DNA from 4 places in the Weizmannia acidilactici genome. Region 4 is predicted to be linked to each of the others. Evidence: riboswitches for the same ligand, from Rfam matches in the RefSeq annotation. Region 4 holds a riboswitch; each other region holds the start of a gene.
What was found. A riboswitch is a leader RNA that binds a small molecule or an ion and turns the genes downstream of it on or off. The one in region 4 is predicted to bind thiamine pyrophosphate.

Region 1 (8,064 bases), on a different contig from region 4:
CGAGAAAAACACTATCTTGATATTCCCCGTTTTGGAGCACTTCTTCGATCACCGTATCAATGTCAGCCATAAGCGTTTCCGTAACGTCCTCAAGCGGCTTTTTCAGCAGATCGGCTTCATACGCGTAATGGATCTGGACAACATCGATACGGTTTTCCAACATCACCATCGTAGCATAGTAAAGGAGCGGTTTTTCGTATGTATACCCGTCGCCGGAGAACATGAAGCAAATCCGATCAGAATCTGTTTTGGCATGCGTATAGCGGATTGGATGACCCGTGTGTAAAACTTTATTTTCGGCCATAATTTGGATGTGCTTTCTCCCCTTTCATGTAAGGTTATTCCAAATACTCGTCCGCCAAGCTTTCACGAAGATAATGCGCCATACCGGTTTTAATTTTTTTAAAGCCAAATTTTCGGTAAAATGCTTCATTTCCCGATGGTGGAGATCAAATGGACGCAGGAAACACCGCGCAGTTCACGAAGCAAATATTCCATGATGTACCTTGCGACGCCGCGGCCTTGAAAATCGCGGTGTACGACGACATCGTAAATGGCAGCATTAAAAACGCAGTCTGACAGTGCCCGGCCAAAACCGACAATCCTGCTCCGACGCCAATGCAGTCACATTGCTTGAAAAACCTGTGTAATGATCGCTTTCGTATGATTATTCCAGCCGACAGATTGATAGATTTCTACCATTTCATCCAAATTTGCCTGTGAAAAATCATCAAGAATTTTAATGTCCAACAGATCGTTTTCCTCTCCACTTATTGTTGATACAATAATTTCCGAAACGGCTTCCGCCAAGCTTCGGCCAGCGCTTCTACGCTTAAAATTTCCGCCATCGCAGCATAATTCGTCTTATCATGATATCTGATTTGATTGAGATACAAAATGGAAAGCTGCTTTTCCCCTTTTTCCAGCAAAATGAACCGATCATTTTTTTGGACAAAGCCTTCTTTCAAGACGCGCATGTAAAAGCCGGTATAGCCGGTTTCTATGATATCAGCCGGAAAACGATCCAATTCGTATCTTGCCGCAATTTTATAGCACGGTTCACGCGGCTGGGACACTTGTACAACCGCTTCCCCCATTTGAAAAACATCCCCGATATGTATATCCGCTTCCGTCAGCCCGGAAAGTGTAATATTTTCGCCGAACGCCCCGGGTTCAAACGTGCGGTTGAACTTTTTTTCCCATACAGGAAAATGGTCAGCAATATAGACACAGACCGCCTTGTCTTCGCCTCCGTGATGGACGATATCCGCCTGCTCGTCGCCCTCAAAATTGATTTTTGCTAAAAAAACCGGGCCGTCCTGCGGTGCTTTAAAAATCCCGCTCTGCACAACTTTCTTTTTATACGGCAGTGGCTGCGGTTTGCCAACATTTACCGAAACGACAACGCCCTTTGCCATTCATCATCGCTCCTTTTTAAACTGTTTGTCTAAATTTTACCATAACGGAAATCCGGTTTGATAAACAATTGAAAAAAGAATATGAAAATGGAACGGGATCCCTTAATTTAAACACGAATATTTCACTTTTTCATCAACCGCCCTCATATATTCATTTTTATCTTCCACATGGTTTTCGATATCAAATGGTAATGTTTCCAATACTTCTTTTAACTGGATGTTCCGCTGTTCTTGTCTTGGTGCGAAATCATGCAGTCCCTGAATGCCAGTCGCATTTCACCTGTCTGTCAATCAGATTAAATAACGCTTCCTTATGATGTTGCTGCAGAAATTCTACGTATAGTTGACCATCAATGTTATGATTGAACATCACCATCCCCTGTCAAATTTTACTTTTTTGTGAATTTATAATGCTAAAATTTAATTAAGATACGATGAACCGGAGGATGATATGAAATTTAGAAAAGCTGCACCAAAAGGTGGAAGGGATTGCGAAAGTGCATGTGGATGCGTGGAAAACGACTTACAAAGGGATCGTGCCTGATGCCTGCCTGGACACCCTGACATACGAGGAAAAAATAACACTTTGGAATCAAGTGCTGGCCGATTCCCACCAAACTGTATTTATGACTGAAAATCAAAAAGGGAAAATGATCAGTTTTACCGGCGGCGGTAAAACGAAAGCAAATAAACAAGAAAGCTCCGGTTATTTAATAGCCATCTATATTTTAAAAGAATCCCGGCGCTAAAGTACCTGGCAGGAACTGGTTGAAGCATTATTCACACAAATGAAAAAGAAGGGGTTTGAACCATACTTGTAGATGGATTTGAAGAAACCCCTCCCGTTATTTCTATGAAAAAAGAAACAACAACCATTGGAGATTCCGATCTCGGTCAGCCGGTTTACATATGGAACATTTAGATCATCAAGTTAACTCTTTTTTCAAGGCTGCCGCAGCAATTGCTGCATCTCCAGCACCCGCAATTGCAGAAATCACCGAGATGCCATCAGCGCCGGCTTCTATGACGCTTTTTGCATTGCCGCGGCCAATTCCGCCGATCCCGACGATTGGCAGCCGGATACCGTTTTTCCGCATATCAGTGATCACAGATGTTCCTTGCGCCGCTTTTGCATCTTCTTTCGATTTCGTCGGGAAAATCGGGCCTACCCCGAGATAATCCGCCCCGCCGTTTACTGCTTGCCTTGCTTCTTCGACAGTATGAGCTGAAACACCGATGATTTTATTCCCGATTTTTTCGCGAACCGATTCCAACGGCTCATCTTCCTGCCCGATATGCACGCCGTCCGTATCCAGTTCCAAAGCCAAATCAATATCATCATTTACGATAAAAGGAATGCCATGGTTTTTGCATATCCATTGCAATTCCTCTCCAAGTGCTTTCTTTTCATCTCCTTTAAGCGCACCTTTTCCTTTTTCCCGGAACTGAAATAAAGTAACACCGCCATTGATAGCATCTTCCAACACCTGCTGCGGGCGGGACTGGCAGTTCGGGCTGCCCATAATGAAATACAATTTCAATGCAGCGCGCAAATCTTTCTCCTCTATCATTTTACCATGCTCCTTTTCCTGTACGCCCAGTGGTTTGTCGGCCCGTGCCCGTTTCCGATTTGGATGCCGTCTTCAATCGCAGCCGTAATAAAATCTTTCGCTGTTGCTACTGCATCGAAAACGTCCGCGCCTTTTGCCAGCTCTGCCGTAATGGCGGATGAGAACGTGCAGCCGGTTCCATGTGTATTTTTCGTTACGAATCTTTTGGCGGTGTACTCGTAAAAGTTCCGCCCATCAAAAAGCAAATCGCGGGATACCGGGGAATTTTCGTGGTGGCCGCCTTTAATCATGACATACCGGACCCCGGAATCTGAAATGATCCGGGCTGCTTCTTTCATATCCGGGAAATGATGGATCTTAATTCCTGAAAGCTCTTCTGCTTCGGGAATATTCGGTGTCACAATGAATGCAAGGGGGAGCAGCTTATTTTTTAAAGCGTGTATCGCTTCCTGCTGCAGCAGCGTTTCCCCGCCTTTGGCAATCATCACCGGATCGACAACGGTTTTTTCCCAATGATATTCCTTGATTTTCTCCGCAATAGCCTCAATAATGGCAGAATCAAACAGCATTCCTGTTTTTAATGCGTCCGTCCCCATATCTTCCGCAATCGAATCGATTTGACGGACCACCGCTTCCGTCCCTAATGGAAAAACGCCCTGGACACCGAGCGTATTTTGGGCGGTTACGGCGGTAATCACCGACATGCCATACACTTCCAGTTCCTGAAACGTTTTTAAGTCCGCCTGAATGCCTGCACCGCCGCCACAGTCGGAACCGGCAATCGTCAACGCTTTTTTCATTGAATAATCCCTGCTTTCTTTTCAAACGAACCATACGCTTCCAAATCCTCGGCACTAAGCGTTGCAAGCTGGTTTAAAAATTCGATTTGAAAACTTCCCGGCAAATCCGCTCTTGCTTTTTCCCGTGCGATTTCGGCAGCTGTACCGTACATAACAAGTGCCGATACGGCAGCTGTAACCGGATCTTTTTCCACAGCCAAAAACGCGCCGCAAACGGCAGACAAGAGGCACCCGGTTCCAGTCACTTTTGTTAATATTGGATGGCCGTTATGTACGAGATAGACATCAGACCCGTTTGACACCGCATCCGTTTTCCCGCTCACCACTACCGTTGTGTTGAGTTCTTTCGCAGCTCTTAGCGCCAGTTCGCCGGCATCCAAGTTGGTTTCTCCTGCATCCACTCCCTTAATCTTCGACTTCATTCCGATCAGATTTGCGATTTCCGACGCATTGCCCCTGATGGCGGTAAAATTTATTTCCTGCAAAAGTTTCTGTGCAGTTTCCGTCCGGAAATGCGTTGCCCCTGCAGCAACGGGATCGAGCACAACCGGAACATCGTTTTCGTTTGCGGATTTTCCCGCTAAAATCATCGCATCGACTATTCTTTCATTTAAAGTGCCGATGTTCAGTACAACCGCATTTGCTGCTTTCGCCATTTCGGCCGTTTCTTCCACGGCATCTGCCATCACAGGCGAAGCCCCGAGGGCCAAAAGCCCGTTTGCCGTAAAATTGGCAACGACAATGTTGGTGATATTATGGATGAGCGGATTTACCGCCCTGATTTTTTCAAGCAGTTCAATCGGTTTTGTTTTTTCCATTTTGATCTCCTCCTAATCCATTACGAGTCCACCGGCGACGACAAGTTTTTGCCCGGTCACGGCTCTTGCCCATGGAAATGCAAAAATAGCATTGCTTCTGCATCATCTTTCCGATTCCGTGATTTTTTTATAGCAGCGTTGTTGCTTCTATTTATTTAAGTATTTTCTCCTAAATGTTCCTGTAAATCTTTTCCTTTTTGCTCACTTTCAAAATAGTAAATGACAACTTTCGCCCCCCTCTCTTGCAAAAGCTTTTACAATTGCCCTTCCCAATCCCCTGCTTCCGCTTGTTACAAGCACCACTTGTTCTTCCAGTTTCATTTATCCCATCCTTTCCAATGCAAAAAAGCCAGGCCCGTAAAGACCTGACTTGATCAGCAAAAAGTATTGTTCATTCAAAATCCTACTTTCCTACGCCGGTATGATCCGGATCAGGTCCAAAGGGTTGAAAAACAAATGTTTTTCTCTCAGCCCGCCATTTGGGCACCCCTAGTAGTCTGAAATATTTACTTTTTACCAATTATATGCTTTTTATTTTCCCTTGTAAAGTGTACACGGGCACATTATTCGGCAAAAAACAGTAAATTTTTTCGAATTATTCCGGATTTTTCGCGAAAAATTAACATATGCACTCTATATTACGAATCATTATGCCTTTAGTGGCTTGACATGGAGCTTCTGTGGGCTTAGCTTGATGGCAATGGGGCGAGAAGAAAACAATGCTAACTAGCATACCATGCCCATCACTCCATATCAAGCCGTGTATTGAATATGATACATCTGGAATCATTTGAAAATCACAATCTGAAATAATATTGAAATTCAAAGTAAAGTCTTACAATCTTTTCAAAAACACATAGCTTACTTTATCGTAATCCATTTTTTCATAAAACCGGTGTGCGTCTTTTCTCTGCAGGCCGGATGAGAGGGAAACAATGCCATACCCCTTTTCTTTGGCCCACTGTTCTACATATCCAATCAGCCTGGCCCCGTAACCTTTTGACCGGCATGCTGCATCCGTAACCAGGTCGCACACCCAGATAAACCGTCCGTTGTAAAGGGTCATCATCGGCATAAAACCTGTTACCGCAACGATTTTTCCGCCTTCATATACAGCAAACATTTTATAATTTGCCGATCGGGCTGCTTCTTCGACCAATTGAAGATAGTGCTCCTCATCCAAATGCACGCGCAGCTGTTTCATCACCGGAAAAGCTGATTTCCATTCCTCCCGGTTTGTCAATTCCTTTATTTCCATTTTCAACATCTCCTTTCATACTGGCTCACACTCATTTAATCACAATCTGGTATAATCAAAAGGTCCAGATTCGAATTTTTGATAGGATCCAGTAATGCAGATTGGAGGCAGAAAAATAATTGAATTAACGCCGTTTCTAAACAAAGAAAGCAATATCCCGCTGTATATGCAGCTTGTTGATTTTATCAAGCAGGAAATTTTATCCGGCAACATCCGCCCGGGTGAAAAATTACCGTCCAAACGGAAACTGGCTGAATATCTCGGGTTAAGCATCAATACGATTCAATCGGCCTACGAACAATTGACGGCGGAAAGCTATGCAGAAAGCAGGCCGCGAAAAGGGATATTTGTTGCGGATTTCAAAAATGATCTCCTCCCGGAAACCGTGCTTTTCCATCAACAGTTACATGAAAAAGCCGGCCAAGAAAATGAACAAATCAAAATTGACTTCAATTCCGATACATAGTTGAATAAAATATACTCCAAGTAAAGAACCGTTACAAAAAATGCAAGTTCACCGCTGCCTTCCGGTAATTGGGATGAAAGGTAAACCGGCGCAACAGCTGTAAAGATGAGCAGAAACAACAAATATTTTTTAACAAGGAGAAAATCTTTTTTAACGAGCGGCAGCAACATTCTTCCCACCCCCAATATATGCAAGCATGATGTCCTCAATTGTAGGCCTTTCCATCAGTACGCCAGGCATCCGTTCCAGTACTTCTTTCTTTTGATTTGTGATGCCTTCAAATCCGTCTCCGGTTTGCCGCAGATGCAGAAATTGTTTTCGGGTCTGTTCGTCAATCAGGTGGTTATCTCCTTTTACAAGAGCTGACTGTTTTGTCAATTCGGTAAGCTGGCGGATTTCATTGGCCACGACGGCAAAGCCCCTCCCCTGCTCACGCTGCTTCAATGGAAGCGTTCAAAGACAACAGATTTGTTTTCGTGGAAATTTCGTCAATGACCTGCAACAACTGTTTAATTTTTTCCGTTGTTCCGATAAAAGAGTAAATTGTCCCATTTGTTTCTTTCACAGTTGATTGGATATGATCCATTTTATTTCCGATACGTGATACTTCATCCTGGGCCACCGCAAGCTGCTTGGATGCTGCTTTCTCGAGTTTCCGCAGCGTTTCACTCATTTGCCGGGAAGCATCTTTAGCCACATCCAAATCACTCAATTGCTGGCGGGTGCCTTTCAGCATGACGGCCATTTTACTGCTCACCCGTTCCGCGGAAGCCTCTGTCGAACGGGTCGACTCGTTCAATTGGCGCTGGCTTTCCTGGACATCCGCTGCAGCCCGCTTCACCCGCACCATAATGCCTTCCAAAGAATCGATCATATTGTTAATCCAGATCGCGAGAGACTTTGTTTCATCATTAGGAAATTGATCTGCTTGTAACCGTTTCGTTAAGTCTCCTTCCCCTTTGGCATTCATCCGGATAAATCGGTTGATCATATGAAGGTGATTTTCAAGCGGCTGGAATAATTTCCAGTTGAGGAAACGGCCGGCAAGCAAACTGTACACAGTATTGAATAAAATGAGCCCAATAACACCGGCCAAGCGGGGGAGCAGGCCGAATAATGTTATGTAATAAACCTCATTTAGTATAATAAACCCGATTGTAAGCTGCCGATATAGAAAATTGTATCGCCAGTTCACGCCGTGCATCCGATATACTTCTTCCAAATCCCCTTCACACATCATACCCCAAACATCCGGGCAATGCGGCAGCTGGAATGTCACGCCTTTTCCGATGACCAGATATGCCGGTAATCCGGGTAACCGGGAAACGTTACAAAAAGGTTGCTTCCATTCCGAATTGTATTCATCACACCAGGGTGTAGTTCACCCGTGGCAGGATCGGTAAAAATCAATTCCAGTTCCGTGTGATTTTTCATTTTTACAGTACCGTAAGGAGTCCTAACTCCATCTTTCAAATTATCACCGTGAGTAAACGTTAAATCTTCAAAACGGCTGCTCGATAAGGCCGTCCCCGGTACAATATCAGGATTCAAATTCGATTTGGCCATAAAAATATAATTGTCCCCTGAATCGGGATATACATGACCGGATTCCCTCTGGATCAGGTCCCCAAGCACATCGTTCGGCACCCTGCCGCATAAAGCCCCTTTCCATTTTCCGTTTTCCATGAGCGGCAAAATGAAAAGCAGCGTTATTTCATCGTGAAATTTAGATG
Region 2 (8,064 bases), on a different contig from region 4:
TCGCTCGGCCTTACCGTCACTATGGAACCATACACGGCTTTTAACGATAAAGAAAGCCCGTTTGTCAAGGCGATGGATGATTATCATCTTACTTTTTTCCCCCATGTATTTAATGGGGCGATTATTATTGCCGGATTTTCCACCATGACTGCTTCTCTGTTCGGGGTAACCAATCTACTTGTCACCTTGTCGGATGACGGAGACGCGCCAAAACTGTTCGAGAAAAAGATCAAAAAGTGGAAAAACCTCCCCCTTCCATCACTGGCACTCGCTACCGCCGGTTTGGTTTTATCCATAATTACTGCGCTTCTTTTGCCGGGGAAAATTTACGAATACATTACAACAGCTGCCGGGATTTTGCTTTTAATGAACTGGCTGTTTATTATCCTCTCCGCAATGCGCGTGTTAAAAATGAAAGGCTCTGACAAAATAATGGGTTATATCGGTATGGTGGTTCTGCTGCTCTCGATCAGCGGGACACTGGCGGAAAAAGAAATCCGCCCCGGGTTTTATGCAAGCTTGATCGTCATGATATTTATCATCGCCATTGCCATATTGGTGAATCGGAAGAAAAACCGCCGTCAGGCAGATAGCCCCGCTCTCGAATAAGCGGGGTTAACCCTCCGTTTTTTCTTTTCCAAAAATAAAGCGCAGTTTTTCTTGTTCCAGTTTCAGTTTGGCATCGAACGCCTTTTCATTTTTCTTGAATCCTTTGATGAGGTTTGTTTCTTCGCCGGCTAAAAGTTTTTTTACATTCGCCTGGCTGATTTTTTTGCCGAGTATGACTTTCGGAAGCGTAAAGGTGCATCCCGATTTTTGATAGGCGCTGCAGCCGTAAAAATTGCCTTTATCAACGATATCGCCGCCGCATTTCGGGCATTTGCCCATCTTTTTGCCTAATGTATATTTCGATTTCACCCTTTTGATCTCATCCACTTTCAAACCGGAAAAATCCCATTCGTTTGCGGATTGGACTGCATCGTGCACAATTTTGGCTGACAGCTTTTTTGACTGTTCCATGAAGCCAGCCGGGGATGCCTGCCCTTTCCCGATTTCCCGGAGACGCTGCTCCCATTTTGCCGTCATTTCCGGGGAGGCGAGGATTTTACCGCCGACCGCGCGGATGAGCACTTTCGCTTTATCGGTTGCATATACCTGATTTTTCTTCACTTCGATATATTTACGCTCTTTTAATAAAGTGATCACCCCTGCCCTTGTTGCTTCCGTCCCGAGCCCTTCGACATCCGCCATCACTTTTTCAAGTGCTTCATCTTCAATAAATTTTCCCGCTGTTTTCATAAGCGTAATCAGCTGTCCTTCCGTATACCGTTTCGGCGGCTGGGTTTTGCCTTCTTTTATCTTGACATCCTTTACAATGCCCTTATCCCCCTGTTTGACTTCCGGCAAAATGCGGTCTTTCTCTTTTTCATTTGCAAAAATGACTTTGCGCCAGCCTTCTTTTTCCATCTGCGTGCCTTTTGAAATAAATTCGGCGCGCCCGTCCACCAGCGTCTTAACCGTAGTATAATGATAAACCGCATTTCCGTAATGGGCGGCAATGAGACGTCGCACAATCATATCGTAAATTTTCCTCTCGTCATTCGGAAGATTTTCCGGGTTTACCACCTGTTCAGTCGGGATGATCGCATAGTGGTCAGACACCTTTTTTTCATTCACGAAGCGTTTATTGTTGATGATGGAGGGGTGCGGAAGCGGGAAAAACGGGGCATACTCAGGATAAGTCTGCAGTTTTTGCAAAATATCCGGAAACGTTTCGGCTTCCCCTTTTGTGACGTAATTGGAATCGGAACGCGGGTAGGATACGATCCCTTTTTGGTACAGAGACTGTACCAGATCAAGCGTTTTTTTCGGTGGGAATTTAATAGCCTGGTTTGCGGCCGCCTGCAGTGACGATAAATTAAACAGAAGCGGGGGCTGGAATTCTTTTCTTTCTTTTTTAAGCGCCGCAACTTTTGCCGGTTTTTGTCGGCAAAATGCGGCGATCCGCTCCGCCATGGCGGGGTCTTTTAAACGCGATTCGCCATTTTTTACCCACTTTCCTTCGTATTGTTTGTCATCAAATTGAAACAAGGCGGTGACTTCCCAAAACGGTTCAGGCTTAAAATTTTCGATTTCAAGTTCCCTTTTTACAATTAAAGCAAGGGTCGGCGTCTGGACGCGTCCGACAGAAAACACATCATTGATCCCTTTTTGCTTTAGAAGCAGGCTGTAGACGCGCGAGGCGTTCATGCCGACAAGCCAGTCCGCACAAGCGCGAGCATATGCCTCATGATATAAAGAACTGGTATCTTCGTCATGTAAAAGATTCCGGAACCCTTCCTTGATCGACTGCGGTGTCAGAGAAGAGATCCATAAGCGCTTCAGCGGCTTTTTGATGCCGGACAAATGGATGATATTGCGGATGATCAGCTCCCCTTCTCGGCCGGCATCGCCCGCATGGATAATCTCTGTCACACGCGCATCTTTCAGCAACTTTTTGACGGTATGAAACTGCTTATATTTCGTTTTGGAAACTTCATATCGGAATTTTTCCGGAATGATCGGCAGCGTTTCAAGCTTCCACTGCTTCCAGGCGGGGTTATAGCTTTCCGGCTGCACGAGCTGCGCCAAATGGCCGACCGCCCATGTGCAGTAGGCGCCTTCCGGGAAAATGTCATTGGGACGGATCTCGATATAGCCCTGGCGTTTTACAAAGGGAAAAACCGAACAAAGGGTGAGCCCCTGGTCGGGTTTTTCGGCGATGATCAATGGAAACGACAAACTCAACCACTCCTCTCGATTTCTAACCTTACTTTACAATGTTTTCCGGAAAATGCCAAGGCAAAATAAAAAGCCCGGCTAAACAAAACACTTCGTCTGAGCTTTGTTTAGCCGGGCGGCCTCCAAAAATTCAGTTGATCCCCCATCGTACCCTTTTCACTTCCTGATGTATATGCTATTTTTTTGTTTCTTCCATTTGCGCATAAACACATTAGTCCAAAATCGTCACCTGGATCGTGCGGCGCCCCCAGTTCATTGCTTCACCCGTATTCGGCACAAGGACGTCGATGCGGTTCCCTTTGATGGCACCACCGGTATCGCCGGCAACAGCCGTTCCGTAACCTTCCACGTACACTTTTGAGCCGAGCGGAATAACATTCGGGTCAACGGCGATCACTTTTGCGTCCGGATTGTTTTTCAAATTGATGCCGGTCGCCGTTACGCCGGAACAGCCCGGATCATTGGCCGTATAAGCCGTTGCCGTTACGGTTATTGTCCTTCCTTGCGGGCGGGAAGTGGTTTTTTCGGATGTTTGTACATTTACCATCGGCTTTTTCACTTCCACCCTTGCCTGATCCGTATTCGTTTTTGCCTGAACGGAGACGTCTGCAGAATCATCCTTCACCGTAATCTTGCTCCGGGGATTGGTATGGATGACAATTTCGTCATTTGGGAAAATGATGTTGGATGGCAGGTCGTTCCATTTTTTTAATTGTTCGACCGTTACTCCATATTTGGCCGAGATTTCCGAAAGGGTATCCCCGGCTTTAATGACGTAAACTTTTTTCGGGGAAATTTTCAGTTTTTGTGCAGGATAGATGGTTTCTGTGGAAAGCTGGTTCCATTGCTTCAATTCTTTGACGGATGTGTTGTATTTTTTTGAAATCCCCCAAAGTGTATCCCCCTGTTTTACAGTATAAGTATCCGGGGCGGCGGCTGAAGCATTGGCAGCCATCACACTTGTTAATGTCACCGCAGCCGCGAGTGCTGTTACTGCTTTTTTCATAAAATGCAACCTCCTCTTTTTGCCGACTTTCCGCCAACACCAAAAATGCTAACATAATGAAGTAACAGCCCGATAACGGGAAAGTGTTGATTTGGTTACACAAAAAGCAGCCTTTGTAATATCGTGAAAAATTTGTAACATAGGCATATTGTCATAGTTTCGCGCATAGATACAAAAAAACACCGTCGAATTTCGGCGGTGTTTTTCAAACTTTACTCCTGGTATTCGATTTTTGTCAATGGGTCTTTTGCCGGCCCTTCTACAACTTCCCCTGTAAAAGAAAATCTTGAACCGTGGCACGGGCAGTCCCATGTCCGTTCCCCTGAGTTCCATTTCACTTCGCACCCCATATGTGTGCAGGTCGTATCGAGGAGATAGATGTTTCCCTCGTTATCCTTATAAGCGCCTGCCCGCTTTCCGTTGATACGGACAACGGCGCCTTCATCCGGTTCCAATTGTTCCAATGGTTTATCCGGCAAATCAAACTTTCCTTTTACAAGGTGCTCTGCTACATCCACATTTGCGGAAACGAAATTCTTTACCATTGGATCCGCTTCAAAACGCTGCGGTGCGAACATTTCCACATAAGGATTTTCTTTTTGCAAAATCAGATCACGCATGATCAGGGCGGCAACATGGGTGCCCGTCATCCCCCATTTTCGGAAACCGGTCTCAATGAAAACATTCGGTTCCATTTTCGTAACCGGCCCGATATAAGGGATTTTATCCAGTGTCGTTAAATCCTGCGCCGACCACCGGCAATAAAATGTTTCAATCCCGAATGTTTTTTCGGCGAATTCCTGCAATACTTCATAATGCCGGATCATCGGACCGCCCTGGCCGGTTTTATGGTTTTCGCCCCCGACCAAAAGCAGTTTTTCACCTTCCGCTTCCACTTCACGGAAGGATCTCGTTGGCTGTTCGGTATTGATATACATCCCGCCCGGAAATGGCTTTTCGGGCTTTACCGCAATTAAATAGGAACGTTCCGGGTACATTCTTGTAAAATAAAGCCCTTTTGCATCGTAGAAAGGATAATGCGTGCAAATGCAGACGTAATTGCAGGAAATCGTGTGCCCTTTTTCCGTTTTGATTTTAATCGGGTTGCCGTATTCAATGTCTTTAGCCGTTGTATTTTCGAAGATCGGGACTTGCTTTTCCATTAAAAATTCGACTAAAGCTTTTAAATACGAAAGAGGATGGAATTGTGCCTGGCGTTCCATTTTTACCGCTTTTTTCGCGGGGATCCCGTCCGGCAGCCTATCCAGCCATTCGCCATGGATACCGAGCGTATCATATGCCCGCATTTCTTTCTCAAGTTTTTCAAAATAATCATCCGAATTAGTGTAAAGAAAGGCAGCCTGATGGGAAAAACTGCATGAAATGTCGTTTTCACGAATGATGTTTTTAATCAAGGACGCGGCCGCTTCATTAGCTTTGTAATAAAGCCCGGCCCTTTCTATGCCGATATGCTGGATCAGTTCATCATAAACGAGGCCGTGTTGTGCCGTAATTTTCGCCGTTGTATGGCCGCTTGTGCCGTTCGCAATTTCTCCCGCATCAAAAAGCACAGTTTTTATTCCTTCTTTTGCAAGCAAATATGCCGTCACAATCCCGGCCATTCCTGCGCCGGCAACCGCCACATCCGCCTCAATGTCTTCTTGCAATGAGGGAAAACGCGGTAGTGATACTGTTTTGCGCCAAATTGGTTCCGGATAATGCGGAATTGATTTTTCGTTCATCGTTTAACCTCCCGAGTCAGACTCTCAATAATAGTCTTCCCCGGAGAGGAAAACGTAAACATGATTTTAGCTGTTGATCAGTTTTGTTGTAATTTGGCGCATAATGTCACCCCTGCTGATGACGCCTACAACGCGCCCGGCCGGATTGACAACCGGCAATTTTTTAAAATGGTGTTTGGCTAAAATACTTAAGGCGTTTTCAAAATCGTCATCCGGTTTCACCGTATACAGTTCCCGCCGTTTCATGATTTTTTCAACAGGCAAGTCAAGGCTTTGCGCAAGCTTTTCGTTAAAATCTTCACGTTCGTTCACGACGATTGTGATATAAAAATCGTAGACCGTCCGCGCTTTCGGCTGCAGGAAGCGAATGACATCCCCGTCGCTGATCATTCCGAGCAGCTTCCCCTGTCCGTCGACGACAGGGACACCGCCGATTTTATGGTCAACAAGCACTTTTAACAGCTCCCGGATCGTTGTTTCTTTTTTCACTGTTATCACATCGCGGATCATAAAATCTCTAACTTCCAATTAAATCGCCCCTTGTGGTTATAAGGTTTACAATTATTGTAAACCTTTACCGAATGGGAAGCAATGAGAAAACAGCCTAGCCTATTTTAGGATATTGGTTTGCCTTAATGTCCAAGGCTGCCCGGGTCGGTATATTTGCCGTAATCCGGAACCGCTGCTTCGTCAAAACGCGGTGCCAAGTTTTGAAGGCCTTCCCTTCAGTTCAGCGTCCGACATCGGGATAACGTTGCTGCAGACAGCACTCGATGCTTCAGCCGTAGGAGTCTCTTCTTACCCGCTTAAATCCAAAATATAGACGGTCATCAACAATAACATTTAACAGAGCCAAAAAGAAAAAGCGGATATGCCCCGCGCAAGGGAGACATGCCGCTTTCACATTTAAAACCATCCAATTTTTATCCTTTATGCCGCTTTCCGGTGTTCGTGCCGGTATTTTGTCAACAACTGCGGCGCGGCATTAAACAGAACTACTGTGATCGCCGCACACAAAACCGTATTGCCGATCATCGTGCCGCCGTTAACGATTAGCGAATACATAAAAGCGGATTGTCCAGCCGGCGCGTAAGACCCCCAAAAAACAATTCCGGCGATAAAATGCCAGAAATACCGGGCGATGCTGCCGACGAGAACCGAAAGGGACATCCATACAGACATGGCCCCTTTATGCCCTAAGCAGCTGCTATTTTGGATCAGCGGGCGCAATAACCCTGCGAAGCCGATAAACGAAAAGGCGACCGGATATTCCATAATGCCTTGCACCGGGTTCAAAATGTCGTTCGCATCTCCTGTGACAAGCTGCAGGAGGCTCCAAATAAAGCCGGACAATACGCTTGCCATGAATCCCCAACGGAACGCCACTACAAAGATTGGCATCATCGCAAACGACAAGGAAATGCCCGATGTCACTTTTATGGACGGCAGCAAATCCAACACCATCGAGAATGCTGCAAAAATCGCCGCTTCAATCATGGCCTGCAAACTTAAATTTTTCATTAAAAAATCCCCCTTTTGGCATGCATGAACATAACTGACCATGGGAGACAAGAGAAAAGCATTCCACATCCCTACGTCAGCATTAACTGGACAGGTTCAAAGGGTCAGAACTTCACGTTCACTCTCAGCTAAACGCTCCCCCTGTGGTTACGTTCATGAAGTTGTCAATTTTTAATATAAACCTCTTTTTGCAACATTTCAACAAAAAAGATTATTTGTATGTGTTAAGTTTTTCTCGACACTGTTTAAATATCGGGTATTCCAAGACACCCTCGTATAATAAGTTTCGATCCTATTAAATGAGTCAATTTCAGTTGAATGATTGTTCTTTGACAAGTGAATCTTTGATGTTTTCGGGTCGAGCCCCGAAAACATCAATTTAGGACTTGGGCGTTTCGTGATGTTCCTAGATAATGTTCTTAGGATCATTTGGGTTAACGTTGAGAACACTCTGTAGCTTTGACTACTTAAAAAGTCTGCGTCCCCAGTTTTTGCCCGACCTTCTAACCCGTAGGCTGTTCCTCCGGTGAACACCACGCTGAACGTGGCAGCGTTCAGACGCAGCTCGTGGCTCCGGATGAGTTCTGATAAGCGAGGCTGATTGATCGGCAAACCATCTGGGGGCATCCCGAAGCGCCTGATCCCTTGATCCTAAAATGAAAGGAGGTTCAATCCAATGAAACTTTTTGTCGGAATTGATGTAAGCTCAAAGGACATGAAAGCCTGCCTTATGAATCAGGAAGGCGAAACGCTTAGCACCCTTACAGTTGCGAACAACTTGCCAGGTGTTACTGAATTGCGTAATGCCATTGTCCATACATCATGGGTTCACCATATCAAGATGATCTAAATTGGTATGGAAGCGACGTCTGTCTATAGTTGGCATCCGGCCATATTTTTTAATCAGGATGATCTGTTAAATCAGTGAAATTCTAAGGTCTATGTGATCAACCCCAAACAGATCAAAAACTTCAAAAAGGCTTATGCCGAAATGGATAAGACAGACATGAATGA
Region 3 (8,064 bases), on a different contig from region 4:
AAAAACAATTAATTTTGAACCTTCAGCAGCTGCCTTTTGAATAAATGATTCATATTTTTCAAGATTTCTCTTTTTATCATACGTGACCTTCATTGAAACTGTAGATACTTTTACCATATATGATACGCCTCCTTAATGTAATATAAATTAACATTATATTGTTATTTATTATTACAATCATTATTTTATAACTTTTTTAAATAAAAATCAATTATTTTTTGAAAAAAAGCACACAAATCACGTTATATTTTATAACATATTTATTCTTACCAAAGTGATGTTTCTAGGATAAAATTGAAAGCTACAAAAAAATTAAAATACAAATACTTACATACTTTTAATCTTGCAATCCCAATAAAAATATAGTTAACTATATTTATGCATGGTTATTGTTCTGAACCGGATAAAAATTCCGGTGTTGGAACATAGGGTTCGGAGTTAGTCCGGACGGTCGGGTGGCTCTTTTTATTACAAAAAAACTTCATGAAAGCTCATGACTTTAGTCATTGAGATGAAATGAACAGGTTTTGAAATGAACCTTATGTATAGATAAGAACCTGCCGATGTTGTTTAAGGTCAGTTAATGCCATATTATATTTTTCACATAAAAATACGAATAATGACGGTTTTAGTCAAAGTTCGTAGTTAAATAATAATTGCTTCCTCGCTATTTAATGTTTAGTTTAAAGCCTCCCAAAGCTGTCTATACTGGGTAATACTACTAAATTACCTGGGGTGATAGTCTTATGAAAAACTTTGAAGAAGAGTATAATGTATTCCAAGATGCGTTAGAAATACCTAAACCTTGGTATGTTTTCCATAATGAATTAGCTAAAGAAGAAAACACCTTACACATTTATATTGAATATCAATCAGGAGCGGAATTTTCTTGTCCTAATTGCGGTAAAACGGGATGTAAAGTTCATGATATACAAGATCAAGACCGGACTTGGAGACATCTAAATTTTTGGCAATACAAGACCATTCTCCATGCCAGAATGCCACGAGTAAAATGTGAGTCATGCGGTAAAATACGTACGGTTGTCATTGATTGGGCACGTCCAGGAGCTGGATTTTCATTATTATTTGAGCACCATGTGTTGTCGCTAATGGTTGAAATGCCTGTCGCTGCCGTAGCTCGTGAAGTAGGCGAACATGATACGCGCCTTTGGCGAGTATTTAAATATTATGTCAACAAAGCCATGGAAAACATAGATGTATCTAATGTCACTCATATAGCGATGGATGAAACATCACGAGCAAAAGGCCATAAATATGTGACATTTTTTATTGATATGGATACCAAACGCCTAATTTTCGCTACTACTGGTAAAGGTGCAGAAGTACTGCAGGTGTTTAGCCAGTTTCTGGACAGTAAAGGGGTTTTACATTCCCAGATTAAAGAATTTTGTTGCGATATGTCACCAGCCTTTATTTCGGGTATTGAAGAGAAATTCCCGAATGCAACGATTACGTTTGATAAATTTCATGTCATGAAAATGGTAAATGAAGCATTAGATCAGGTACGAAAACAAGAATTGAAACATAGTGATTAGAGAAACTTTTTTGGTTTTGCCGTCTTTCTAAAATAAAATGCCGGCGGGATGCCGGCCAAGTTTCCTTATTTAGATAGATTTGTAAAAGCTTTTTCAGCATTGATATGCGTTTTTGTCATTTTGGTTTGATAGAGCCAATCTGATACTTTTTCCCAGGATTTTGGATCCTGATAGGCGAATGGTTTATTTTTTTCATCCATCAGCGGCAGAAGGATTTGCAGGCTCTTTGTTTCCACATTTTTGTCAAGCGGCGAAGACGGATCCTCGTGCTTCAATAAAATGGCAAGCCCTTTTTGCGAGTGCTTTTCGACATATTGCTGACCTTTTTCTGCTGCGGTGAGGAATTTTTTAAAAATTTCTGGCTGCTGTTTGAGCTTATTTTCGTTTGCGATTAAAACAAGCTCGTAATAGTCCGGTACGCCGTATTTTGCAGGGTTAAATGTTCGTACAGCGTGTCCTTCTTTTTCCAGCAGCAGCTTTTCATGATTCACAAAGCCGCCGATGATGGCATCTGTTTTATGCGTCGCCAGAGCAGGAATTAAGTCATATCCGACATCTACCGTTTTTACTTTATTTGGATTTCCGCCATCTGTTTTAACCATTGTACGGATGGCTGCTTCATAAAGCGGGATGGATGAGTAGCCGACCGTTTTTCCGGCTAAGTCTTTCGGGGACCGGATATTGCTTGAAGCCGGAACCATCACCCGATTAAGCGTATGGCGGACAACTGCGCCGAAAGATTGGACAGGGATGTTTTCATCACGTGCCATTAACACTTGCGGCTGGTAACTCAGCGCAATATCTACTTGATTGGCGGCGACAAGTTTTAATGGGTCGTTTGTATCAGACGGCATTTTAATGCTGACATCCAAGCCCTGTTCTTTAAAATACCCCTTTTCCTGCGCAACATAAAGAAAAGAATGGACAGCATTTGGATACCAGTCGAGCATAATGGTTATTTTTTGCAAATGATGTTTTGATGTGTGGTCTGCCCGGCTGCTGCAGGCACCCAATATCAATGCAAGCGCAGCCGTTAAAATCCATAGTTTTTTCATTGGAAAGCCCCCTTAAGCCTTTGTTCTGTATTTCAAAATGCTTTTTTCGATCGCGTAAACGAGCAAAAATAATATCATGCCGAGCGCGGACAGCAGAAAAACAGCAGAAAAGACAGCTCCTGCCTGCAAATATCCGGACATCCGCCTGCTGAAATAGCCGAGCCCTGCGTTTGCCCCGAGCCATTCCCCGATCGTAGCCCCGGTAACGCAATAAACAATGGATAATTTCAGCCCGGACAAAAATGAGGGAAGCGCCATCGGAATATGGAGCTTTCGAAAAATCACCCACGGCCCGGCGCCCATTGTCCGGAACAGGTTTTGATAGGCGGAATCAACAGCTTTTAGTCCGTCAAAGGTACTGATCACAACCGGAAAGATGGCCGTTAAAATAATAATGGCGACTTTGCTCCAAATCGTGTAACCGAACCACATCATAAATATGGGCGAAATCGCAACGAGCGGTACAGTTTGCGAGATCACAAGAAATGGATAAAAGATTTTTTCCGCTGTTTTGGAAACATACATGATGACGCCAAGCGCGACCCCGCCCGCAACGGATAAAATAAACCCGATGCAAACTTCCTCCAATGTTACAGGCAAATGCACGGCGACTAATTGCCTGCGGTTTGCCATAAAAGATTCATAGATTTGGGAAGGGGAGGGCAGGATAAAAGACGGGACAAACCCTTTCTGTACGATCCACTGCCATCCGCTGATTATCACGATCGTAACAATACAAAACAGCCCGTAATCTTGCGCCCATTTTTGCCACTTCATTTACTCGACCCCCTTTGTTGTGCATGATTCACCGTTTGGGCCATACTCCTTCCGCAAATAAAAAACCGCCCAATTCCGGAGAAATGAGCGGCCGTAATGTCACATTATGTACTCACTTCCCTCCGCTGGTATGATCCAGATCAGGTTCAAAGGGTCCGAAGCATGGTGCCCCGTCTCAGCCAGTGGCTCCCCTAGTGAAATCATGCATATTTTATTCGTTTGGAATATAAGCAATTATAGCATAATCAATTGAAAATCGGAATGGTCAGCTGGAATAAATGGCCGGCAGTAAATTTTCCGGCCGTATGCGTAATTGTTACTTTTGCATTGAATGTGTGAGATTAAGGCCTTTGTCAGATGATTTATTCCTAAGTTCAATCTCAATTTGTTCAAGGCTTTTCCCTTTAGTTTCCGATACTTTTCTTATTACAAAGATAAATGCTAAAACACCCATAATGCCATAAACGATGAACATCGTGCTAATGCCAAATTGTTCTATTAATTTAGGAAAAGTTAGTGAAACAATTAAGTTCGCAAGCCAGTTTGCTACACTGCCGATCCCCATGCCGATTCCACGGATTTTAAGCGGGAATATTTCCGACAACATGACCCAAACAACCGGCCCCCAAGTTAATGAGAAAAAAGCAATATAGACAGCCAGGCATACGACTGTAGTCCAACTGGCGGCAGGGGACGAGCCAAGCAAAGCGCTTACAATCCCAAGTATAAATAAAGCGATCGACATCCCGGCATTTCCAATGAGTAAAAGCGGTTTTCGACCAACTTTGTCAATAATGAGAACAGCAACGGCTGTTATGATGACATTGACGATCCCGATTCCAACGGTTCCTAAAATTGCAGCAGAATCACCGAGACCGATTTTCGTAAATGTTGTCGGGGCGTAATAAAGGACAGTATTGCATCCGATAATTTGCTGGAAGACAGCCAGTCCGATGCCGGCGATTAGAGACGGGCGTACCCATGCTTGTTTTACTTCTTTGAAACCGCCTTGATTTTTTTCCAGTTCATTTGCAAGTTTGATTTCTTTGATTTCTTCTTCAACGCCTTGGTTTTTCCTCATAAAGTTTAAAATAGACCTGGCTTCCTTTTCCATTCCTTGTTTAAGCAGCCATCGGGGACTTTCTGGCAGAAAAAACATTCCAATCAGTAGCAATAGACCGGGTATGAATGCAAATCCCAGCATCCAGCGCCACCCTCTAGAAGCAGCAAAGGCGTAGTTGATAATATAAGCCAGTAAAATTCCGACCATAATCATCAGCTGGTTTAGGCTTGACAATGCTCCGCGGATAGCAGTCGGTGCCATTTCCGATAAATACATTGGCACAAGCGCAGATGCACTTCCAACTGCCAATCCAAGTATGATTCTAAAAAGGATTAAGATCCCTGTATTTGGGGCCAGTGCCGAACCTAATGCACCGATACAAAATATTGTTGCAGCAAGCAGGACAACCTTTTTCCTTCCCCATCTGTCTGATAATGCCCCGCTAATCGCTGCACCAATCATACAGCCGAATAAAATGGAACTAACGACAACCCCTTCTGTCCATGATGTTAAGTGTAAATCTCTTTTTATGAAAAGAAGGGCGCCGGAAATTACCCCTGTATCATAGCCAAACAACAAACCGCCTAATGCTCCGAAAAAATAAATCAGGCCATTATTTATTTTAAACTTCATTTATTTTCCCTCCCAAGTTTTGAAAGATCAATTGGTTTTCCTTAAATCAAACAACTGGTGATTGATCGCAACGGTATGCGGATATACATCTTTATATACTTGGTAAAATGCCTGATAGCGGCTGACATTCTCAGGTATCGGTTCGAATGTTTGGCCTGGTTGGATAAAAGCTTCTGTGCAATCTTTTAAAGACGGGTACCAGCCTAATCCGCTTGCGGCGATCATGGCGGCTCCCATACCCGGGCCTTGTTCGTTCTGCAGTTTGATGACTGTCGCATTAAAAACATCGGCCTGGATTTGCAGCCATAAGTCGCTTTTGGCGCCACCGCCGATCGAAATGACCGTGTCTATTTTCTTTCCGTAGTTGCGGAAAATTTCAACACTTTCATGAATCGAGAACACAATGCCTTCAATCACTGCGCGGGCAAAATCTCGTTTCGTATGGGAACTGTCTATTCCCGTAAATGTGCCACGGATTTTTGCATCTGCATAAGGTGTCCGTTCCCCGACAAGAAAAGGGGTAAAAATCAGCCCGTTGGCGCCGATTGGGGAGAGCGCGGCTTCCTCTAATAAATCCGTAAACGGCTGGCAATTTGCGAATGTATCTTTAAACCAGGACAAACTATATCCGGCAGCCAAAGTGACGCCCATTGTGTAATAGGAATCTTTTTGCCCGTGGTTAAAGAGATGTACTTTACCGCCGAAGTTTTTGTTTTTATCTTTTTCATAAGAAAGGAAAACACCTGATGTGCCGATACTGCAGAGTGCTTTACCTTCTTCTAAAATCCCCGCACCGATTGCGCCGCAGGCATTATCCGCCCCGCCGGCAAATACTTTCACGTCCGGGGACAAACCGCATTTTTCTGCGATTTCAGGTATTAATCTCCCAACTTCGTCTTCTGTTTCCACTAACGGCGGGCAGATTCCAGACGGGATATCAAAAGCGCGCAGGATATCCGTGCTCCACGATTTGTTTACAATATCTAAAAGCAGCGTGCCGGCTGCATCGGAATAATCCATGCCAATTGTTCCGGTTAACCGGAAACGGAGATAATCTTTCGGCAATAAAAAGACCCGTGCTTTTTTTAAATTTTCCGGTTCGTATTTCTTCACCCAAAGGATTTTTGGAAGCGTAAATCCTTCCAAAGCGGGGTTTTTCGTAATTTCAAGCAGTTTGCCGCCCAGCTCCCGTTCGATTTGTTTGCATTGTTCTGTCGTTCTTGTATCATTCCATAGAATGGCATTGCGGATGACCCGGTAGTTTTCATCGAGCAACACGAGGCCGTGCATCTGGCCGGAAAAGCTGAGCCCTTCAATATCATCCCGGGGAACTTTAGATTCTTCCACCAGTTCTTTTAAAGCCTGGACTGTTTTTTCCACCCATTCTTCCGGATCCTGTTCACTGTAGCCTGGCCGCGGTTGGATTAATGGATAGGGTTTTGATACGGATGAAACCACCCGGCCGTTCTGATCGACAAGCAGCACTTTCACTGAACTTGTCCCTAAATCCACACCGATAGCATATTTCATGGTAATCTCCTCGCTAAAATAGACCCGGTCGCCCTTTAGGCAGGCCGGATCCATATTTTTAAGCTAAAGCGCCTTGATACGCTTCTTGGACAATATAGTGGTTCAGTGTATTTTTCAGTTGTTCCAGCCTTCCCGACTGGTTAGTGATTTCTTTTTTGTCCAGAATATAGTTTTCCAGAGATTTGAAGTCGGCTCTGCCGGAAACGATATCGGCCCCAATGCCTTCTTTGTAGCTGCTATAGCGTTCTTCGATAAAGTCATCGAATACTCTGTCTTCAATCAGGCGGTTGGCAACCTTTAAGCCGAGGGCGAAGCTGTCCATGCCGGCGATATGCGCATAGAACAGATCTTCCGGTGTAAATGATGTCCGGCGCGTTTTTGCATCAAAGTTCAATCCGCCCCTGCCAAGGCCGTCGTTTTTCAATACTTCGTACATGGCAAGTGTTGTGGAATAAAGGTCTGTCGGGAATTCATCCGTATCCCACCCAAGCAGCGGATCACCTTGGTTAGCATCTAAAGATCCCAGCATGCCGTGCGTCCTTGCGACACGGATTTCATGTTCAAAAGTATGTCCGGCGAGTGTCGCATGGTTGGCTTCCAAATTCAATTTAAAATCTTTATCCAAATCATAGGTTTTCAAGAATGCAATGGCGGTAGCGGCGTCAAAATCGTATTGGTGTTTCGTCGGTTCTTTCGGTTTCGGTTCAATTAAGAATTGGGCATCGAATCCGATTTCTTTTGCATAGTCGACAGCCATATGGAAGAATCTGGACATATTTTCTTGTTCCAGTTTCATATCGGTATTTAATAAAGTTTCATAGCCTTCACGCCCTCCCCAGAATACATAGTTTTCAGCACCTAATTCTTTCCCGATTTCCAGTGCCTTTTTCACCTGGGCGGCAGCATAAGCGAATACATCTGCATTGCATGAACTTGCCGCGCCGTGCATGAACCTTGGATTGGTGAACATGTTTGCTGTATTCCAAAGCAGTTTTACCTTACTTGTTTTCATATAATCTTTAATCATTGCAACGATAACGTCTAAATTTTTGTTTGTTTCTCTTAATGTATCGCCTTCAGGGGCAATGTCGCGGTCATGGAAGCAGAAGTAAGGGTTTCCAAGTTTTTCAAAAAACTCAAACGCCGCTTCTACTCTTGCTTTCGCAAGATCCATGCCTGAGAAACGATCCCACGGGCGGACTTTTGATCCTGCGCCGAACGGGTCAGTCCCTGCCTCAGTAAAGGTGTGCCAGTATGCAACCGAGAAGCGCAGATGTTCCTCCATCGTTTTGCCGGCGACGACTTCTTTCGGATTGTAATGGTTAAACGAAAGATCGCTTTTTAATTGTTTACCAGAATAAGTGATTTTGCTGACGTTTGGAAAATATGCCATTGCTGCTTCCTCCTATAAAATTTTGTAAACGCATACATAGGGCCCTAAAAAATATTG
Region 4 (8,064 bases):
GTGCGTTTACCGATGACGATTTCTTCTGTTTTCCCCGGTTTTTTGGTCACTTCTACCCGTTCTTCTACGATCGGCACTTTAATCGTTTCCGAACCGTCAACGGCTACATCTGTTTTTCCATCTTCCAATAGTAATCAGTGGTAAAGAAATCTTTGATTTATCCCAAAGCGAACCGTTTTGTTCTTTTTGGAGTGTCGCCGAATGATCAACATTGCGCCGGTCCGGTTTTCTAGTTAACCAGTATCATTTCCATTCGTAATGACTGAAATATTGGAATTGCTGTAGCCTTTTGTGGTTAACCGGTCCACTGCATCAATCGTATCCTGCAGAGTTGGGGAAATGCCGACAACTTTTTTGATACGTCTATCTTTCTCCATTGAGATGATATTGGACTTTTACTCGGTAGAAATAGGAGTAACCAGGTTTCATAGACTTTGACAGGAACAGAAAATTCGGCAAATATAGAAATGAAAGCGAAAAATGGAGGGAAAACCATGGAAGAATCAGTCTACCTTTCCCAAGATGCCGTTGGGCTGGCCCAACTGATCAAGCGGAAAGAAGTGGATGCAAAAGAAGTGCTGGAAGCGGCAATCGACCGTATTGAAAAAACAAACCAGGGCTTGAATGCCGTAATCCGGACGCGTTATGAAAAAGCAAGGGCGGAAGCAGAACAGATCAATTTGGATCAACAGCCGTTTGCCGGAGTACCGGTGTTATTAAAGGATATTTCGCAGGCGGTAAAAGATGAACCCCTTGCATCCGGCTCGAAATTGCTGCAAGGAAACCTCGCCAGGGAAGATTCCTATTTTACGGCAACATTAAGAGAAGCAGGTTTTTTGATCCTCGGCCATACGAATGTGCCGGAATTCGGGCTGAAAAATATTACGGAACCCGAGTTGTACGGGCCGGCAAGAAATCCGTGGAACCCCGGGCATTCGCCGGGCGGATCAAGCGGGGGCGGGGCGGCTGCCGTCGCATCAGGAATGGTGCCGGTCGCAGGTGGAAATGATGGCGGCGGTTCCATCCGCATCCCGGCTTCTTTTACGAGTTTAATAGGATTAAAACCGACGAGGGGGCGGACGCCGGTCGGGCCGGGAAGGGGACGGCAATGGCAGGGTGCCGCGGTTGATTTTGTGCTTACACGGACGGTCAGGGACAGCGCAGCGCTTCTTGACGTACTGCAAACGTTCCAGCCGGAAGCCGCATTCCAAACACCGCTTTTTTCGGGCAGTTATTTACAAGAAATCGAACGCAGCGGCGTGAAGAAGTACCGGATCGCCTTCTCCGTTGAATCCCCGGTCGGAACACCCGTCAGCCGCGAAGCAAAGCAGGCTGTCTATGAAACGGCCAAATGGCTTGAAACGCAGGGGCATGAAGTGGAAGAAGCGGAAAACGGTGTGGACGGCAGGCGGCTGATGGAAAACTATTATTTGATGAACTGCGGGGAAATGGCCGCTGAAATGATAGACTTGGAAAAAGCAATGGGGCGCCTGCTTACAGAAAAAGACATGGAAATCGTTTCATGGGTGCTGTATCAAGCCGGAAAAAATGTAACAGCCGCCGAATATGCACGCAGCCTTGCCGAATGGGACACAGCCGCAGCACAAATGGCCGAATTCCATCAAACATACGATCTTTTTATGACGCCGGCCACCGCTTTTTCGGCACCGAAAATCGGGGAACTGACGCAAACTTGGGAGGAAAGGGAAAAACTGCTCCGGGTTACCGACCTGCCGAAAGAAAAACAGCAGGCCCTTGTCTATGAAATGTTTGAGCCGAGCCTGACATTTTCCCCGTTTACACAGTTGGCGAATTTAACCGGACAGCCGGCTGTCAGCGTGCCTGTCCATTTAACGGCAGACGGACTTCCGATTGGTGTCCAGTTGATTGCTCCAAAAGGAAATGAGCACTGGCTGTTTGATGTGTCCTGTGCGATTGAACAGTCCGAACTTTGGGTTGGGACGCAAGAAAATCTGAATTTTTGAAACCGATGCCAAAACAATATTTTCAAAGGTGTTTTTTCGCGGTACAATATAGTAAGAATAATCAAACAAAGGGAGCATGAACATGGAGATGATGATTGAACAGTTTTTACATTTGCCGACAACCTGCATATCCGATGCGATGAATGGAATGAACAACCTCGATCCGGAGATCAAGCCTTTAAACGATGGTTTTAGATTAGCCGGCCGGGCTTTTACAGTGAAAATGCCGGTCGGGGATAATCTTGCGGTGATTCAGGCAATACGGGAAGCAAAACCGGGGGATGTGCTGGTGATTGATTCAAAAGGCGATTTATACCGGGCGATTGCCGGTGATTTTGTTCTCGGGATGGCGAAAACGCTCGGCATCCAAGGTGTTGTCGTTGACGGCGTGATCCGCGATATTAAAGGAGTTTTGGCGTTGGATTTTCCGGTCTTTGCAAAAGGTACAACCGTTGCAGCCGGCGGAAAGGCGGGAAACGGCAAAGTGAATGTCCCAATCTCTTGCGGCGGCGTACCGGTACGCCCCGGGGATATCATTGTCGGGGATGCGGACGGGGTTGTTGTCGTGCCCCGGGAGAAAGAAGAAGAAGTCTATCAAAAAGCGGCGAATAAGCTGAGAAAAGACGAAGAGCGGGAAGCAAAGGTAAGCGGCAACCGCGAAGAGATTTTGAAATACTTGGACAAGATGCTGCAAAAAGCAGGGAAAACGGTGTAAACAATTTTTTGTTGTGCAACCGGGATTTCATGTTACAATAATAAACAGAAGGATTTGGTCCGCATTGATGATGAACAGAGCCGAATAGGAAAAGAGCAGGGGAGCCGGTTTGGCTGAGAGGATGCGGTTTGGCATCGACCCTTTAACCTGATCTGGATAATACCAGCGTAGGGAGCCATATAAAGAATCATGTTTTGGGAATGACTGGCTTTCTTGCGCACGCAATGAAAGCCTTTTTTATTTATTGACCAAAGGAGGAGAAAATCATGGGAAAATCAAAGCAAGTAACCGTTTCGTTTTCGGTGGTTCCGCATATCAAAACCGATGACTTATATGGTGTCGTCGACCGCGCGATTGAAGTGGTCCAAAAATCCGGCGTGCGTTATGAAGTCGGCGCGATGGAAACCACGATGGAGGGCGATTTGGACGAACTGCTTGAAATCATTAAAAAAGCGCAGGATGCCTGCATCGAAGCCGGGGCCATTGATGTGGTCACCTCGATCAAGATCCATTACCGCCCAAGCACCGGGGTGACGATTGATGAAAAAATTGCAAAGTACCGCACACAAGCGCCGCAGCCCGTTCGTTAACGCTTGCCTCACTGCTGCCTGGCTCGTCTTTCTGCTTTTTTTATGGCAGGCGGTTACGACAGGGTTTCATGTTAGTGAATGGATGCTGCCGAAGCCGACGGAGGTGTGGCAGGAAATGGCAGGCATGAAAGGGATGATTTGGCCCAATATTTGGCAAACTTTAAAAGAAGTACTGATCGGGCTAACCTTTTCCATTGCCATCGGTGCGGCCATTGCTGTCTTGATGGACATGGTTCCCATTTTCCGGGCGTTCATCCAGCCGCTGCTCGTGGTCTCGCAAACGGTACCGATTGTGGCGATTGCACCACTTCTCATCGTCTGGTTTGGTTTCGGCCTGCGCCCAAAAGTGATCGTTGTGATTTTGGTCTGCTTCTTTCCGCTGGCGTTAAGCATTTTGGAAGGGTTCCAAACCGTGGACAAGGATCTGATCAAACTTTTAAAGACGATGCATGCGACAAAATGGCAAGTGTACCGGAAAGTCAAATTTCCGGCTGTGCTTCCCTATTTTTATTCCGGCTTAAAAATCGCCGTTACATATAGTGTGATGGGCGCCATTATCGGCGAGTGGCTCGGCGCAAGCGAAGGGCTCGGCGTCATGCTGACAAGGGCAACGAAATCTTTTATGACCGCCCGCCTGTTTGCCATCTCGGCCATCATTGTAGCACTGACATTTCTTTTATATGGCGCCGTTGAAACGCTGCAAAGATTATCTGCGCCATGGTTTTACAGAAAGGAAGACGATCAATGAAAAAAATTTGGATTGTGCTATCTGCTGTTATGCTGCTTCTTGCGGCGGGATGCTCCGGCAGCGGGAAGAAAAGCAGCAGCAAAAAAGCGCTGCAAAAAGTGACGGTTGTACTGGACTGGTACCCGAACACAAATCATACCGGCCTGTATGTGGCCAAAACGAAAAACTACTATAAAAAACAAGGCTTGAATGTAAAAATCATCCAGCCCGGCGACAATATTACCGCTGAACAAATGGTTGCATCCGGCAAAGCCGATTTCGGGATCAGCTACCAGGAAAATGTGACAACAGCCCGGGTGGAAGGTATTCCGATTGTTTCGATTGCCGCCATTATCCAGCACAACACATCGGGTTTTGCTTCCCTGAAAAAGGACAATATCACCTCGCCGAAAGATTTTGAGGGGAAACGTTACGGGGGATGGGGCTCCCCATCTGAAGAAGCTGTGATTAAAACAGTCATGGAAAAATACGGTGCCGACTACAGCAAAGTCAAAAACATCGTGCTCGGGCAGACGGATTTTTTCAAATCGATCGGGCGTGAAGCCGATTTTGAATGGATTTATTACGGCTGGGACGGCATCCAGGCAGAGCGTGAAGGGAAAAAATTGAACATTATCCTGGTGAAAGATTTGGATCCTGCACTTGATTATTACAGCCCTGTCATTATTACAAGCGAAAAGCTGGCGAAAGATGATAAAAAACTTGTCAAATCTTTTATGAAAGCTACTGCGCAAGGATATGAGTTTTCGATTAAGCATCCGGAGCAGGCGGCCGATATTTTTATCAAAGACGTGCCGGATACAAATAAAGGCCTGATCCGTGCAAGCCAAAAATGGCTGAGCACAAAATACCAGGATGATGCGAAGGAATGGGGGGTTCAGAAGGAAGAAGTGTGGAGCAGGTATATGAACTTCCTTTATAAACATAAGGTCATCAAGAAAAAAATTGACATCAAAGCTGCCTACACAAATGAATTTCTTCCTGGACAGCCATGATGTACTTGCAAATTGACGGCGTTTCGAAAACGTTTGGGGGAAATAAAGTATTATCCGATATCCGCGCCGACATCCGGGAAGGCGAGTTTTGCGCATTTGTCGGCCCGAGCGGCTGCGGGAAAAGCACCTTGCTGAATATCATTGCCGGCATCGAAAAGGCGGACAGCGGGGAAGTGAGGCTCTGCAGCCGGCCGTCAGCTGTTCAGGATGCGATTAGTTTTATGCCACAGCAGGATTTGCTTTTGCCATGGCGGACCGCACTGCAAAATATCGTCCTTCCGCTGGAAATGAAGGGTATGCCGAAACGGGATCGTATTTCCAGGGGAAGGGATGTGCTTCGGCAATTCGGGCTGGAAGATTATGCGGACCACTATCCTTCTTCTTTATCCGGAGGCATGCGGCAGCGGATCAGTTTTTTGCGGACGTATTTGTGTGAAAAGCCGCTCATGCTGCTGGACGAGCCGTTCGGAAAGCTTGATGCTTTTACGAAAATGGATGTCCACCGCTGGCTTCTCGATTCATGGGAGAAAGGGAACCAGACAATCTTAATGGTGACCCATGATTTGGATGAAGCGATTTTGTTATCGGACCGCGTCTTTGTGATGTCGCAGCAGCCATCGTCAATTATCCACGAGCTGAAAGTGAACCTGCCGCGGCCGCGCAAACTGGACATGCTCGCTTCAGAAGAATTGAAAAAAGATAAGGATGAACTGTTAAGTGAACTTGCTTCCTTTTTAGGAAGGTGACAAGAATAAGCGGAACTGGCAATGTCGAATGATGAAAAAAGGTGTTGATGCCTGGGCATCAACACCTTTTTTTAATGATTCAGCATATTGAATGCCGCAAATTTTTCGACGACAAGGCCTGTATGGTCAATTTTGGCTGCTTCTACTGACATATGGGGAAAATGCGCCTGAAGCGTTTCCGCCATTGCTTCTGCACGACCGAACGGCACCAACGAAATGATCGTCGGGCCGGCGCCGCTGATCACAGTGCCGTATGCGCCGAGCGATTTGGCCAACTGCCGGATTTCCATAAATTCCGGAATTAATTTGATCCTGTACGGTTCATGAAAACGGTCCTGCTCCATCATTTTGCCGGCCAGTTCATACTGCCCGCCGATGAGTGCGGCGATGAAAAGATTGCTGGCTGCGCTCCCCTTTACAGCTTCTTTCCTAACATAAAATTCAGGGAGCACTTTCCGCGCGTCTTCTGTTTTCAGTTCATAATCCGGGATAAACAGCAGCAAATCGGCCATAATGTCAAAAAATGGTACAACTTCGAATCGTCCGTCCCCATGCTCCGCCGAGACAATCAGCCCGCCAAATAACGACGCAGCAACATTATCGGGATGCCCCTCAATCTTGGAAGCGAGATCCAGTTTCTCCTGCGGGGAAAGGCCGAGATTTCCGGCGTAGTTGGCCAGTTCTATTCCGGCGACCACAGCCGAGGCGCTGCTTCCGAGCCCGCGGGCGAGAGGGATTTCGCTGTCTACAACCACTCTGCACGGGGCAAGAGAAGCGTGATACAAATCAGCGGTTTGCCGTGCAATTTTTAAGATAAAAGGATCATCGTCTGCCGGCAGCGGCGGCAAAAGCGGCGAAACCTGCTCAAAAACCCATTCATCATGATCATATACTTCGAGCGTCAAAAAGCGGTTAAGCGCCATCCCGACAGAGTCAAATCCGGGCCCGAGGTTTGCCGTGCTGGCGGGCACGCGGATTGTCAACCTGTTCATACATGGATCACATTTGAAAGATAGTCCATCACGGCTTTTTCATTAGCCGGCAGCACGGCAGGCCGGACATTTACTTGTGACATGGCAGTTTGCGGATCTTTTAATCCGTTTCCGGTGAGGACGGCAACAACCTTGCTTCCTTTTTTGATCTGTCCCGTTTTCACCTGCTTGATCACACCGGCGATTGAAGCGCATGAACCGGGTTCGGCGAAAATCCCTTCATTGCGGGCAAGCAGCTGGAAAGCTTCCAAAATTTCCGGGTCTGAAACCGAATCGATGTCACCGTTGGATTCATCGCGGGCAGTAACAGCCAATTTCCAGCTTGCCGGATTGCCGATGCGGATTGCCGTTGCAACGGTTTCCGGATTTTCGATGACGCGGTTTTGGACAATCGCCGCGGCGCCCTCCGCCTCAAAGCCGTGCATTTCCGGCAACCCTGTCCGGAACTTTTCATGGAATTCTTTAAACCCTTTCCAATAAGCACTGATGTTTCCGGCATTTCCGACCGGGATCGCAAGCACATCCGGCGCCGAACCGAGCTGTTCGCAAATTTCGAATGCGGCCGTTTTTTGGCCTTCCAAACGGTAAGGGTTGACGGAGTTTACAAGCGTGACCGGCGATGTTTCGCTCACCTTCCTTACGATTTTCAGCGCTTGGTCAAAATTGCCTTCAATTTCTACAATTTCCGCTCCGTACATCACTGCCTGGGCTAGTTTGCCGAGTGCGATTTTTCCGCTCGGAATGACGATAATCGCGCGGATCCCCGCTTTGGCCGCGTATGCAGCAGCAGAAGCCGAGGTATTTCCGGTTGAAGCGCAAATCACCGATTTGCTGCCGTTTTCGATCGCTTTGGCGACGGCCACCACCATACCGCGGTCTTTAAAAGATCCGGTCGGGTTTAAGCCTTCAAATTTTCCGTACAGTTCCACGCCGAGTTTTTCCGAGAGGCGCGCAAATGGAATGAGCGGTGTATTTCCTTCATATAAAGTCAGTTCCGGTGTCTTGTCTGTTACGGGTAAAAATGCTTCATACTGTATTAATAATCCTGGCCATTGATTCATATTTTACGCCTCTCCTTCAACAAGGTAATAGCTGTTCACTTCTTTAACGACAGGCATTTCGTTTAATTGCAGCAGTACTTTTTGGAAACGGTCAAGCGAAACTTTATGGGTTACAATGATGATTTCCGCAAGTTCATCCCGTTTATCAGGCGTCTGCAAAATCCGTTTAAAACTGATGTCCAATGCACTGAACGCAGAGGTAATTTTTGAAAAAGCGCCGACCTGATCCTTT

Region 1: another riboswitch for thiamine pyrophosphate. It lies ahead of thiM (hydroxyethylthiazole kinase); the one in region 4 lies ahead of GBH70_RS11905 (MTH1187 family thiamine-binding protein).
Region 2: another riboswitch for thiamine pyrophosphate. It lies ahead of thiT (energy-coupled thiamine transporter ThiT); the one in region 4 lies ahead of GBH70_RS11905 (MTH1187 family thiamine-binding protein).
Region 3: another riboswitch for thiamine pyrophosphate. It lies ahead of GBH70_RS08105 (ABC transporter permease); the one in region 4 lies ahead of GBH70_RS11905 (MTH1187 family thiamine-binding protein).

Annotation. Positions count from the first base shown of each region.
Region 1 is NZ_BKZR01000039.1:12,998-21,061, reverse strand. It holds partial or broken gene GBH70_RS13135 (alpha/beta hydrolase) at 1-304, opposite strand, end outside; partial or broken gene GBH70_RS13130 (GNAT family N-acetyltransferase) at 339-750, opposite strand; gene GBH70_RS13125 (MOSC domain-containing protein) at 771-1,418, opposite strand; gene GBH70_RS13120 (hypothetical protein) at 1,898-2,167, shown strand; gene thiE (thiamine phosphate synthase) at 2,345-2,989, opposite strand; gene thiD (bifunctional hydroxymethylpyrimidine kinase/phosphomethylpyrimidine kinase) at 2,986-3,789, opposite strand; gene thiM (hydroxyethylthiazole kinase) at 3,786-4,607, opposite strand; TPP riboswitch at 4,999-5,108, opposite strand; gene GBH70_RS13095 (GNAT family N-acetyltransferase) at 5,443-5,865, opposite strand; gene GBH70_RS13090 (GntR family transcriptional regulator) at 5,960-6,331, shown strand; partial or broken gene GBH70_RS13085 (sodium ABC transporter ATP-binding protein) at 6,482-6,700, opposite strand; gene GBH70_RS17360 (methyl-accepting chemotaxis protein) at 6,762-7,571, opposite strand; gene GBH70_RS17355 (hypothetical protein) at 7,607-8,064, opposite strand, start outside; gene GBH70_RS17350 (hypothetical protein) at 8,058-8,064, opposite strand, start outside.
Region 2 is NZ_BKZR01000024.1:41,047-49,110, forward strand. It holds gene GBH70_RS10165 (amino acid permease) at 1-609, shown strand, start outside; gene GBH70_RS10170 (DNA topoisomerase III) at 616-2,781, opposite strand; gene GBH70_RS10175 (LysM peptidoglycan-binding and 3D domain-containing protein) at 2,993-3,787, opposite strand; gene GBH70_RS10180 (FAD-dependent oxidoreductase) at 4,000-5,529, opposite strand; gene GBH70_RS10185 (CBS domain-containing protein) at 5,596-6,057, opposite strand; gene thiT (energy-coupled thiamine transporter ThiT) at 6,460-7,050, opposite strand; TPP riboswitch at 7,102-7,202, opposite strand; partial or broken gene GBH70_RS17810 (IS110 family transposase) at 7,727-8,064, shown strand, end outside.
Region 3 is NZ_BKZR01000017.1:8,983-17,046, forward strand. It holds gene GBH70_RS08090 (carbon-nitrogen hydrolase family protein) at 1-117, opposite strand, end outside; gene GBH70_RS08095 (ISL3 family transposase) at 747-1,556, shown strand; gene GBH70_RS08100 (ABC transporter substrate-binding protein) at 1,622-2,611, opposite strand; gene GBH70_RS08105 (ABC transporter permease) at 2,624-3,388, opposite strand; TPP riboswitch at 3,489-3,591, opposite strand; gene GBH70_RS08110 (sugar porter family MFS transporter) at 3,705-5,084, opposite strand; gene xylB (xylulokinase) at 5,112-6,614, opposite strand; gene xylA (xylose isomerase) at 6,673-8,007, opposite strand.
Region 4 is NZ_BKZR01000032.1:15,455-23,518, reverse strand. It holds partial or broken gene GBH70_RS17830 (YsnF/AvaK domain-containing protein) at 1-128, opposite strand, end outside; gene GBH70_RS17825 (general stress protein) at 234-377, opposite strand; gene GBH70_RS11915 (amidase) at 495-1,985, shown strand; gene GBH70_RS11910 (RraA family protein) at 2,068-2,700, shown strand; TPP riboswitch at 2,788-2,891, shown strand; gene GBH70_RS11905 (MTH1187 family thiamine-binding protein) at 2,967-3,290, shown strand; gene GBH70_RS11900 (ABC transporter permease) at 3,241-4,038, shown strand; gene GBH70_RS11895 (ABC transporter substrate-binding protein) at 4,035-5,033, shown strand; gene GBH70_RS11890 (ABC transporter ATP-binding protein) at 5,030-5,779, shown strand; gene thrB (homoserine kinase) at 5,851-6,771, opposite strand; gene thrC (threonine synthase) at 6,768-7,832, opposite strand; gene GBH70_RS11875 (homoserine dehydrogenase) at 7,836-8,064, opposite strand, start outside.